Regions from separate parts of the Streptococcus parasanguinis ATCC 15912 genome, predicted to be linked through region 1. Evidence: predicted binding sites of a transcription regulator. Region 1 holds the regulator's gene; each other region holds the start of a gene.
The links. Region 1 encodes Rex, which represses fermentation and respiration genes when NADH is low (regulators of the CRP and FNR family bind a similar motif). Its sites were predicted from a motif close to TTGTGAANTANTTCACAA; they were not measured.
Positions count from the first base shown of each region.

Region 2: adhP (alcohol dehydrogenase AdhP) is a predicted target of Rex. The motif match lies at 1,769-1,786, and genes of this name have one in related genera.
Region 3: adhE (bifunctional acetaldehyde-CoA/alcohol dehydrogenase) is a predicted target of Rex. The motif match lies at 1,683-1,700, and genes of this name have one in related genera.

Region 1 covers NC_015678.1:454,472-458,746, forward strand. Annotated here, with positions in the region: gene HMPREF0833_RS02255 (class A sortase) at 1-145, shown strand, start outside; gene HMPREF0833_RS02260 (hypothetical protein) at 320-598, shown strand; gene radC (RadC family protein) at 653-1,336, shown strand; gene HMPREF0833_RS02270 (redox-sensing transcriptional repressor Rex) at 1,540-2,187, opposite strand; gene HMPREF0833_RS02275 (DUF4649 family protein) at 2,317-2,532, opposite strand; gene HMPREF0833_RS02280 (DUF1831 domain-containing protein) at 2,534-2,881, opposite strand; gene HMPREF0833_RS02285 (cysteine desulfurase family protein) at 2,891-4,003, opposite strand; gene HMPREF0833_RS02290 (ribose-phosphate diphosphokinase) at 4,013-4,275, opposite strand, start outside.
Region 2 covers NC_015678.1:2,084,051-2,088,325, forward strand. Annotated here, with positions in the region: gene HMPREF0833_RS09830 (PTS sugar transporter subunit IIB) at 1-306, opposite strand, end outside; gene adhP (alcohol dehydrogenase AdhP) at 683-1,705, opposite strand; gene HMPREF0833_RS09840 (Cof-type HAD-IIB family hydrolase) at 1,895-2,707, opposite strand; gene HMPREF0833_RS09845 (NCS2 family permease) at 2,883-4,275, shown strand, end outside.
Region 3 covers NC_015678.1:1,647,592-1,651,866, reverse strand. Annotated here, with positions in the region: gene adhE (bifunctional acetaldehyde-CoA/alcohol dehydrogenase) at 1-1,588, opposite strand, end outside; gene HMPREF0833_RS07605 (acyltransferase family protein) at 1,989-3,791, opposite strand; gene HMPREF0833_RS07600 (MORN repeat-containing protein) at 3,781-4,185, opposite strand; gene HMPREF0833_RS07595 (low molecular weight protein-tyrosine-phosphatase) at 4,199-4,275, opposite strand, start outside.

The DNA.
Region 1 (4,275 bases):
GATCACCTTGGTGACCTGTGAGGATGCTGCAGCGACTTACCGAACGATTGTAAAAGGAAATTTGGAAACATCTGTTGACTATGACAAGGCTCCCAAAGACATCCTGGACTCATTCAGTAAGTCTTATAATCAAATGCAACTTTAAGAAAATAAAGCCCAAGGCAGAGATGCCGGGGCTTTTTCTATGTAGGAAGCGAAGCTAGGAGAAATTCTTGTAAAATTGTAAGAGATTGGTAATATAATGTAAGGAACTTGTCATAATATTGAGGGAAAATCAGTATATAATAGATGAGAAAGAGTATGATAAGGAGGTAGAATAGTGACGAAAGAGCGAATTTATCATCTCTTGCATCATTTCTACAATCTCTTAGTAAATGATTTTCCACGAAATGGTTTAATTACGAAAGGAATTTACGAAGTAGAGCAAGTCTACCAAGCTTTAGAGGCCATTCCTCAGAGTCAGGAGTACTTGATCCGCTGTGAAATTCAACAGTTTTTAAAGGAGCTTGAACAAGTTCAAACAGGTTACCAGATCCGCTTTAATAAAGATGAAGTCTTAGTGTTAGATGATTTGAAGCAAGAAATCGCCTATAAATAATGAAAGGTCGTCATTTTCTCCATTTATTACGAATTAATAAGTGAGGAGGAAATTATGTACGACATATCATTTATTGAACCATCTTTGCTTCCTAGGGAACGCCTGGTTTCTGAAGGAGTGGATAAGCTGAGTCATCAAGAATTATTATCCATTCTCTTACGGACAGGCAATAAGCAAAAAAGCGTTTATGAGATTGCACAAGGTCTTTTGAGCTCGGTTAATAGTTTAAAGGAGTTAAGTCAATTAACTCTAGAGGAGCTACAGGAAATCTCTGGCATTGGCCGAGTGAAGGCCATCGAACTTCAGGCTGTGATTGAGTTTGGACGAAGGATTCATAAAGATGAATTAATGAGTTCTGAACAGATCATGAGCAGCCAGAAATTGGCCCATAAAATTCAACAGGAAATCGGCCATAAGAAACAGGAGCACCTAGTTGCCCTCTATTTAAATACGCAGAATATAATTATTCATCAACAGACCATTTTTATTGGAACCGTGAATCGAAGTATTGCGGAGCCACGTGAAATCCTGCATTATGCACTAAAACACATGGCAACCTCTATCATCTTGGCGCACAATCATCCATCTGGTGCCGTGTTTCCCAGTAAAAATGATGATGAAGTAACTCATCGAGTCTTAGAGGCCTGTGAAGTGATGGGCTTAACCCTATTAGATCACTTGATTGTATCTGAAGAAAACTACTATAGTTACCGTGAAGAAACCGATTATTTGGTATAAAAAAGAGAGTGGGACAGAAATCGGTAATTCGTTAGAATTCGATTTCGTCGTCCCACCTCCGCACAGTTGAGTAGGGCTGTAAAAGCTGATGAAATCAGCGTAGTAGAGCCCACTCAACCACTGCGTCTTGCTCGACAATCCAAAAATAATTGAGAGGCTAGGACTTTTGTCCCAGCCTCTTTTTCTTGTTAAAGTATAAGTCTTTATTCTTCGTTTTTTCGCATGAAATAAAGGAGTGTTTGCAATTCACTGGTGAGATCGACATATTGGACGACGACATCTTTAGGGACTGTCAGATGCACTGGTGAGAAGCTGAGAATTCCCTTGACATCAGCGTCTACCAAAAGGCTAGCCACTTCTTGAGCCTTGACGCTTGGAACAGTCAGGATTGCTGTTTGAATGCCTTCTTGTTTGAGCTTTTCTTTAATAGAGGAAATACCGTAAATAGGAATTCCGTCCTTACTTTTGGTATTGATCAGTTCATGATCGTCTAGATCAAACGCCATGACAATTTTCATCTTATTGCGTTCATGGAAGCGATAGTTGAGGAGTGCACTTCCCATATTTCCGATCCCAACAATAGCGACATTGGTAATCGCATTATCATTTAAAAGATCCGCAAAGAAGTTCATCAGTTTTTTTACGTCATAACCAAATCCCCGTCTTCCTAATTCACCAAAATAAGAAAAATCTCGGCGAACAGTTGCAGAGTCAATCCCAATTGCATCAGCAATTTGCTTGGAATTGGCGCGCTCTATTTTTTCAGAGTTAAAGCGTTTAAAAATGCGGTAGTAGAGCGATAAGCGTTTTGCTGTTGCGCGTGGAATTGGTGTATTTTTATCATGTTTCACAATATCACAACCTTTCCCTCTTATTGTATAGGAAGATTGTGAAAAAATCAACTATCTAGAGTGGTTTTTCAAAAATATTTTTGTCTAAAGAAAAAGCTGATGGCAATGGAGAGTTCCATCAGCATCAGCTTAGTTTTCAGCTTGTTCTACCTTTTTCAAAAAAGCATAGAGTCCATCGACTCGCCCTGTATAGGGGAGCTTTTCTCCCTTGTATTCAATGGATACGATTGAGTAAGAGTCAGGCAAGGTTACACAGCCTGAAAATGCTAGGATGCAGGTTGCAAGGTCGGTATAAGTAGTCGTTCGTTTTACTTGGTAAGCATCGATATAAGTTAGGGTTACCATATTAGACCTCTGTTTTGTTGAAAATTTCTCTTTCGACAAGACTATCCATTAGGAAATAAAATTTTTGTTGGATAATATCATTTTCTGGATTTTTAAAGATATTAACCAGACGAAGTCCAGACTTGTCTGTAATATTGATTTTAAAACCTGTGAGATCTTTGTTGAAGATAATTTTAAGCAAGAAGCCTTCACCGCTATTTGGAACAGCTTCGAGCAAACGATTTAACTCGTAATTTCCAACTTTTGTAACAGCAAATGTATTGTCACGTAAGGTATATTTTTTTACATTTGGGTGTAGACTATAGGTATATTTGCAGTCTTTCAATGAAACACTTGTTTCAAAAGCCATTTTGTTCTCCTATGATAAAATTTCTTTAAGTTTTGAGAGGAAGTCTCGAACCTCCTCTACGGTATTGAGTTCTGAAAAACTAATTCGAAGGGATTCTTTTAGGCGCGAGCTATCTTTTCCATAGAGTGCCTCTAGGACATGGCTGGGTTGAACTGTACCAGCGGTACAGGCAGAGCCTGTAGAGACAGATATCCCAGCCAGATCCAGTCTCATCAGCAAGACATCATTTTGGACGCCTGGGAAACCAAGATTCCAAACAAATGGAAGATGATCGTCATTCGCATTTACGTAGAAGTCGTAGTCTGCTAAACCATTAACTAGTTCTTGACCGAGTTTTTGAACTTGCTGGAAATTTTCTTCTTGATGAAGTGTGGCTTGCTGTAGCGCAGTCGCCATCCCTACAATTGAAATGAGATTTTCCGTGCTGGCCCTCATCTTATTTTCCTGATCGCCACCATGGATGAGATTATCAAAGTCTGGGACAGCTGCATAAAGGAAGCCGACGCCCTTTGGTCCATGGAATTTGTGGGCAGAAGCACTGAGAAAATCAATTCCCAACTCTTCGGGATAGACAGGGACCTTTCCAATTGCTTGGACAGCATCAACGTGAAAGGCAGCTGGATGATCTTTTAAGAGTTCTCCGATTTCTTTAATCGGTAGAAGATCACCTGTCTCGTTATTGGCAAACATGGTAGAGACAAGAATAGTATCCGGTCTAAGAGCAGCCTTGATATCACTAGCCTGAATGCGTCCATCTCTTGGTTGGACGATCGTAACTTCAAATCCGAACCGTTCTACAAGATATTCGATAGGTTCTAGAACCGCATGGTGTTCCAAAGCGGTCGTAATGATGTGTTTGCCATCTGCTTGGTGTTTCAAGCAGTAGCCTTTTATAACGGTATTATTACTTTCTGATCCACCTGAAGTGAAGAAAATACGATTTGGAAGAGTTTGGAGAGACTGAGCAATCTGCTCGCGAGATTCTCGGAGGAGTTTACTAGCCATCCGCCCATGAGTATGAAGGCTCGATGGATTTCCAAAAGTGGTCTTCATGGTTTCAGACATTTTATCAATGACTTCAGGTAGAAGGGGAGTTGTTGCGGCATTATCAAAATATATCACATTAAGACCTTATTTCTTATGGTAGGCAAATAGAGGACTAACAGGTTTTCTTTCTTGAATGCGAACAATAGCTTCAGCGATCAGTTCGCTAGCTGTCAGATAGTTGATATTTTTAGGTGTTGGCCCATTTGGAGCAACAGAATCGGTTACCAAGATTTCTTTGATCGGAGCTTGGTCTAATAACTCGACAGCTCCTTTCACAAATAAGCCATGGCTTGAAACAGCATAAATTTCAGTAGCTCCTTCGCGTTCGACGATTTTTGAGGCTTCCG
Region 2 (4,275 bases), 520 kb from region 1:
TTGAATCAACATCGGAAGGTTCAATCCTGTGATGATCGCAAATTTACGATCTGGATTTTCTCCCATGACGCGACTTGCTTGGTTAAATGGAGAACCACTCCAAAGGTCAGCCAAAACCAAGACTTCATCTTCTGCATCAAATGCGGCAACAGCTGCATTAAATTTAGCATAGAGATCATCCGGGCCTTCACTTGGCATGAACGTAACCACTTGAACTTTCTCTTGATCCCCAAAGATCATCGAGCCGGATTGGTGGATTCCAGCTGCAAATTCACCGTGGCTAGCAATAATGATACCAATACTCATTATTGACATTCCTCCTTATAAAATTTGTTTGACTTTCAGTTTAAGAAAACTTTAAGCTACTTTATTATAAATCGTTTTCACACTTAAGTCAATTTTTCTATCAAAATCTCGATATAAAAATATTAACTTGTTATATTGAGTTATCGTTAGATAAAAATTGAATGCTATTGAATGGTTCTCGTTTATTAGTTGATGATGGCAGAAGAAATATATGATAGATGGGTTTCATAGGATTTGAATTTCAATAAAAAGATTCCAACAATCGATCTATATCTCCAAAAATAAAAAATAAATATATAATAAATTGTAAAATAGAGTGATTGAGAGCACTCAAAAAAGACTAGCCCAGTTGGGCTAGTCCTGTAGGTTCAGTTGTTTAGTTTGTAAAGTCAAGTACCATACGTCCTTGAATGGTTCCAGCTTCCATTTCATCAAAGACTTTGACAGCATCTTCTACTGGACGTTTTTGAACGACAGGGACTACCAAGCCTTCTGCACCAAATTGGAAAGCTTCTTCCAAGTCTTTACGAGTTCCTACAAGAGAACCAATGACTTGGATACCATCTAATACAGTTTTCACAATGCTGAGGTCCATCATTTCAGAAGGAAGACCAACTGCGACAACGCGGCCACCTGCACGAACAGAATCTACTGCTTGGTTGAAAGCTACTTTAGAAACAGCTGTTACGACAGCAGAGTGAGCTCCACCATTTGTTTTTTCTTTGATCAATCCTGGGACATCTTCAACTTCGCGACCGTTGATGACAAAGTCTGCACCAATTTCTTTCGCCAATTCTAGTTTATCATTGTTGATATCGACAGCGATGACATGTGCGTTGAAGACTTTCTTAGCATATTGAACACCCAAGTTTCCTAGTCCACCAGCTCCATAGATAACGATCCATTGTCCTGGTTCAGCTTTGGCTTCTTTGATGGCTTTGTAAGTTGTAACACCTGCACACGTAATAGAAGAAGCTTGGGCAGGATCTAATCCTTCAGGTACTTTCACTGCATAATCTGCAGTAACGATACATTGTTCAGCCATTCCTCCATCAACAGAGTAACCAGCATTTTTAACAGTCCGACAAAGAGTCTCGCGACCAGTTGTACAGTATTCACAAGTTCCACATCCTTCGAAGAACCAAGCAACACTGACACGGTCACCAACTTTAAGGCTCTTAACATCTGGAGCAACTTCTTTAACAATACCGATTCCTTCGTGTCCAAGAACACGGCCTGGAACTTTACCGAAGTCTCCATGTGCGACGTGCAAGTCAGTGTGGCAGACACCACAGTATTCGATTTGAACAAGAGCTTCCCCTGTTTCAAGTGGTCGCATTTCTTTGTTCGCAACAATTTCAACACCGGTACCTTCTGGATTTACAACAACAGCTTTCATTTTGTTCCTCCTTAAGTGAACGAGAAGCGGTTTAGAATTTTTGAAAGCGCTTCTTTAATAACTATGTTAATAATATCACAAACTTATCTATTGAACAATAAAAAAATGGGAAAAAAGGGAGGTATTGATTAACCGATTAAGGATTTAGGGGACAAAAAGACATGAGGGCGTAACTCATGTCTGTTAATATTATAAGAATAATTGTATTAATTGGCGCGCGACACCATCTTCATTATTCGTGAAATCAGTGATGGAGTCTGCATAGGGGAGAAGGACGGAGCTGGCATTTTTCATAGCGTATCCATGACCGGCTAGAGCTAGCATGTCGGTATCGTTGTGCTCGTCTCCAAAGGCAATCAAATCCTTCTGATCCATATTGAGTTTATCCAGAAGGTAGGTCAGAGCAGAAGCTTTGGTCACATTTTTTGGATTGCATTCCAGAATATTTAAGGGACCACCCCAAGTATTGATAGACAGATTGTAGTCATAATGCCGATTCATTTCATCTGCCAGAGCATATTTGTCTTCCGCTTTCGTTTGAAAGAGAATACAGTTTGGGTCGCTCGTTACCCGTTCGGGGTTGAATTGATTTTCTGGTTGGAAAGATTCAATACCGAATAGTTTAGGGTCTGCAACGTGCTCATTTGGATCGGTAATAAAGAATTTATTGCGGTATTCGCCAGCGATAAAGTCTGCCTGGATGGTATCCCGGTTGGCGACCATATCTAGCAGGTATTTTTTATCTAAAGTCAAGCATTGTTCATCCACCCATTTTTTCTCTGGGAGATGCGTTAGGGAGCCATTAAAATTGATCATCGGGGTATCTAGCTCCAATTGTTTGTAATAGGTATGTGCCATGCGGTAGGGACGACCTGTCGTAATAATGATTTTATGGCCAAGGGAACTAATCTTTTTAATCGTATCAATGGTAAAGTCGCTCAATTTGCTTTCGGAATTCAAGAGAGTTCCGTCTAGATCTAGAGCGATCATTTTTTTGTGCATATTTTGGTTCCTTTCGAGGAGAATGAGACCATTATATCAGAAAAATCGGAAAACCGCTTAAAAATAGAGAAGAGAAGCGGGATTTCTTGAAAGGCGAAAGATCTTTTGGTAGAATAGATATAACGTTCGCAAATTGATTGGGAGCGAGAATGATAAAAAAGGAGTTTATTCTGAAATGGATAAGTTTTTCAAACTTTCAGAACATGGAACCACTGTTCGGACAGAGGTTCTTGCTGGTTTGACAACCTTTTTTGCGATGAGTTATATCCTCTTCGTAAACCCTCAAATGTTGTCACAAACAGGTATGCCAGCTCAAGGGGTCTTCCTTGCAACGATTATTGGATCCGTTGTCGGGACCTTGATGATGGCTTTTTATGCCAATTTACCTTATGCACAAGCACCAGGAATGGGCTTAAACGCTTTCTTTACCTTTACCGTTGTATTTGGTATGGGCTACTCATGGCAGGAAGCTTTGGGAATGGTCTTCATTTGTGGTGTGATTTCATTAATTATCACATTGACAAATGTTCGGAAGATGATCATCGAATCGATTCCGACCGCTCTTCGCTCTGCTATTTCAGCGGGGATCGGGATTTTCTTGGCCTATGTTGGAATTAAGAATGCAGGATTTTTGAAATTCACGATTGACCCTCATACCTATACAGTGGTCGGAGAAGGAGCAGATAAGGGGAATGCAACGATCTCAGCCAATGCATCTGCTGTTCCAGGCTTGGTTGATTTTAACAATCCAGCTGTCCTCTTGGCTCTTGTTGGTCTTGCGATTACCATCTTCTTTGTTGTCAAAGGGATTAAGGGAGGCATTATCCTTTCTATCTTAGTGACGACTGTGCTTGGAATTCTCATCCATGTGGTTGATATCACTAAAATTGACTTTGCAAGTAACCATCTAGGAGCTGCCTTTAATGATTTGGGCACGATCTTTGGTCAAGCTTTGGGTTCGAAAGGATTGGGTTCGTTGATTTCAAATACCTCTCGTTTACCTGAGACCTTAATGGCCATCTTAGCCTTCTCCTTGACTGATATTTTTGATACAATTGGAACTTTAATCGGTACGGGTGAAAAAGTTGGGATTGTTGCGACAAATGGGGAAAACCATCAATCAGCGAAATTAGATAAGGCCCTCTATTCAGACCTAGTAGCGACTTCAGTCGGAGCCATTGCAGGAACTTCAAATGTAACGACTTATGTCGAATCTGCAGCCGGTATTGGAGCTGGTGGACGAACTGGTCTGACAGCCTTGGTTGTAGCGATCTGTTTTGCTATTTCAAGTCTCTTTAGCCCTTTGTTAGCGATTGTACCGACCGCTGCAACAGCACCAATTTTGATTGTTGTTGGGATCATGATGTTGAGTGGCTTGAAAAATATCCATTGGGAAGATATGTCAGAAGCAGTTCCTGCTTTCTTCACCTCTATCTTTATGGGCTTCAGCTACTCGATTACACAAGGGATCGCTGCTGGATTTATCACCTATAGCTTGGTGAAAGTGGTTAAAGGAGAAGCTAAAGAAGTGCACAGCATGATTTGGATTTTAGATGTTCTCTTTATTT
Region 3 (4,275 bases), 960 kb from region 1:
CTGCAAAGATTTGGTAAACCACCTTGTTGCGACGAAGGTCAAGCTGTTCGATGATACGATCAAGGAAACCAAGCTCTACCATAGCGTGGTCTGTAACGATCATGACACGTTCAACGTCACGACATTTTTGTAGGTATTCAATTGAATCACGTTCAAAGTATGTTTTTGAAGGAAGTTTCATCCATTGCATGTTATTTCTCCGGCGTCCGACTTTTTTGATATTCAAGAGGTTGATGGCACTAACGTTGTCCCCAACAGAGTTGCGTCCGTAAGAACCACATCCAAGTGTCAATGATGGCAAGAAGGCATTGTAAACATCCCCGATACCACCGAAAGTCGAAGGAGAGTTGCAGATAACACGAATAGCTTTGACTGCTTTACCAAATTCTTTGGTCAATTCTTCATCAGCAGTATGGATGGCTGCTGAGTGACCAAGACCGTTGAATTCAACCATTTGGCGAGCTTTGTTAATTCCGTCTTCACGGCTTTCAGATTTCAAGACAGCGATGACTGGTGACAATTTTTCACGAGTCAACGGTTCTTTTTCACCAACTTCTTTACATTCTGCAGCAAGGATATTGGTTCCTTCTGGGACTGAGAAGCCAGCTTGTTCAGCGATCCATGCTGCTGGTTTCCCAACGATGTCCGCATTCAATTTCGCACCCGCACAGTTCTTGCTGTTCGCTTTTACGCCGAAGCAGAACTCTTCAAGAAGGGCTTTTTCTTTTTTGTTAACAAAGTAAGTGTGGTAAGATTTGAATTCTTCAACAAACTCATCGTAGATTTCTTTATCGATGATGACCGCTTGTTCAGACGCACAAACCATTCCGTTGTCAAATGATTTAGACATGACGATATCGTGTGCTGCTTGGCGGATATTAGCTGATTTTTCAACATAAGCAGGTACGTTTCCGGCACCGACCCCAAGAGCTGGTTTCCCACATGAGTATGCCGCTTTCACCATGGCATTCCCACCGGTCGCAAGGATCGTAGCAACTCCTTCATGGTTCATAAGGGCACTGGTTGCTTCCATAGAAGGTTGGGTAATCCATTGCACACAGTTCTCAGGTGCTCCAGCTGCAATTGCCGCATCGCGTACGATTTGTGCCGCATGAGCTGATGATTCTTGAGCAGATGGGTGGAAGGCAAAGACGATAGGGTTCCGTGTCTTCAAGGAAATCAATGCTTTAAAGATTGCTGTTGAAGTAGGGTTTGTTGTAGGAGTGATCCCGCAGACAACTCCGACTGGCTCAGCAATTAGCGTTAAACCAGTGACGTCATCTTCTGAAATGACACCAACTGTCTTCGTGTGACGCATGTTATTCACAACGTGTTCACAAGCGAACAAGTTCTTGGTCGCTTTGTCTTCAAAGACCCCACGACCAGTTTCTTCATATGCATGAAGAGCGAGTTCACCGTGTGCGTCAAGAGCAGCTACAGATGCTTTCGCAACAATGTAGTCCACTTGTTCCTGATTCAATTTGCGCATTTCTTCAAGCGCCACCAGCGCTTTTTGCACCAACTCGTCTACGTGTTTTTCAGCAGCGAGTTTCTTTTCTTCAGGTGAGAGAGTTTTTTTATCAGCCATTTGATGCTTTCCTCCAATGTTTGAAACCCTTATCCTTTTCTAGAACTTTTTCATGTTTTCGGAAATTTTCAAGAATAGTGTAAGAAATTTCGTTTTGTTAATTATTTCACAATATAATTGTACTCTATTTTAAGATTTTTGTAAACACTTCCAAGCAACATTCACAAAGATTTTTCTATAAGTTTGTGAAGTTTTTATCTATACACTCTTTTCACTAGGTTTTCTTTAGCTATATTGTGAAGAAATTATTTTAAAAATTTTTTCTTCACAAAGTGACATTTTCATTTAATTTTTGTAAGCGTTTTCTATATTTTACTAAAAAAAGCAACCTTCCACAAGTAAAAAGTTGCTTTTATTCTGTTTAATTTATTTGTTTTATTGCAATTTCAAAGAAGTCTACCTACTTCTTAACTGGACCTTTTTCCGCTTTATCTAGGGCTTCTTTGACCGTTTGGGCATAGAGCTCCCCACCATTTGTTTCCATATTGAAGTGAACCGAGTCAGTTCCGACCCAAATGTTTGGATTTTCCACCGCCACTTGGTACCAATCCGCAATGGTGATAAAGTCGTACTTCTTAGCCAATTCCAACTCATAGAGACGGGTTTGGACCGATTCACTGGACTGATCACTCGCATAACGACCGTCATATGGTGTCACAAGAATCAAACGACGACCTTTTGGTAGTTTTTCAACATACTGATCCAGTAGCTCTTTGTAGTTGCTGACGGTGTTAGTTCCTAGGGCAATGACCACATTTTTAAGGAGAACTTTATTGGAGATATCCGTCTCGAAAACCTTCATCCCATTTTCTAACTGACGGCTCACTACAGCATCAATCTGGATCCCAGGGATCGCATTTGTCAAGTAATCCTGTGCCCTCAAGTTGACCGAATCTCCGATCATAGTCACACCATTTGAGACGTTATAGTCTGTTGCAGTCGCATTGTCCACTTGCGTCCGTGTAACCTGCATTTTGCTATCTGCTTGATTGAGGCCACTTACAACCAGGCTCTCATCAAAGGCCCCAACTGTTGGCGCAAAGGCCGAAATTCCAATCATCAGCAAGGTCAAAGGAATCATAAGATAAAAGATCGGCTTGGTCAAAAAACTGAGATCCATCTTCATGCCAAAGACACGAGGTTCCTTGCCTGCAATGGTTGGCTCTAAGATATAGAAAGATAAAGCTGTCAAAATCAAGGATAGGATAGTCGTCACAATAGCCGCCATCATATTTCCCAAATGTTGAGAGAAGATGATAAAGAAAGGCCAGTGGAAAAGGTAAACGCCATAACTGGTATCTGCCAAGAAATTAAGGATGGCTGGTTCTTTTTTGTCTGGCGTCTTTTCATGGAGAATGCGGGCCGACAGAATCATAGCACAAGCTGCGATTGTCGCTGCTAGAAAGCCAAATAGATAGGTCCATAAGCTATCAAATGGCAAGAAAAGACTGACCACAAACAAGAAGGCAAAGCTTCCACCCAAGACTGATAGTGTCTTTTTCATGCTCCAAGACTGTACCATCCGTGTGAAATTAGGACTGACATTGGCAATTCCTGTCACCGTCGCTAAGCATGATCCCGCAAAGAAAGGGAAGATGTGAGTAAAGCTTGAGAAATAGATGGTTGAGAAATTGGCTGTCAGAAAGGCGCGGATGAACATAGACAAGAAGGTAAAGAGAAAGAGTCCGCTGGACGCCAGGAAGAGCATACCTCGGTATTTCCCAACAGTCTTAGCCCTCTTAGCCAAAAACCATGCCAAAAGTGCCCATAGCACATAGTAATGAACTTCTAGAGCCAAACTCCAGGTATGAAGGAAGAGATGCGGAATGAAGTTACTTTCGTAACTACCACCCGTTGCCATCTCAAAGAAATTGGTCACAAAACCAAAGACCGCCGCAATCTGAGTGCCAATACTAGCCACATAGTCACGTTGGACCATAAAGGTAAAGGGCATCACGACCAAGACCATAAAGACGAGGGGCGGTACAATCCGATAAAAGCGTCGCTTCAAGAAAGCCAGGTAGTCGATCTCTTGCTTGCGCGCAAACTCATCGATCAAGAGCGCTGTAATCAAAAATCCTGAGAAGGTGAAGAAAATATCTACCCCAATGAAGCCTCCAGGAAAGGCCTTCTGGAAGAAATGGTAAAGCAATACCAATAAGAGTCCTGTGACACGGACTAGTGAAAACCATTTAATGCGCATTTTGATAAATCCCCTGCTTGAATGTTCCTTTGTATACGACGTTGGCTTCTGTGGTTAAGGTACCTTTACCCTCCGGCTGCCCGTTGACAAAATAGCCTTCATAAGTCCAACCATCCTTGGCCTTAAACTTGCCATAACCACTAAAAGAACCGTTGACGAAGTTGCCTGTGTAGGTATCCCCATTTTTGAAAGTGACGGTTCCCTTGCCATTCATCTTACCACGGACTAAGGTTCCGTTATAACGGATAGACCCCTTATCAAGCGTCAAGGCTCCCTGACCAGGAATGGCTGAAAGGAAGACCATTAAAACAGATAAGATCATGACGATCAATGCGACTATTTCTAAATTTTTTCGTGTCAGATAGACCTTGTAGGTCTCAAATAATTCTTTCATATCCTGTATTCTCTCACATATCAAACTCTTCGGAAGTTGCCAGCTGACCCAACCAGACTTCACAGCCAGCCAGAACCCTGCGATAGGTCT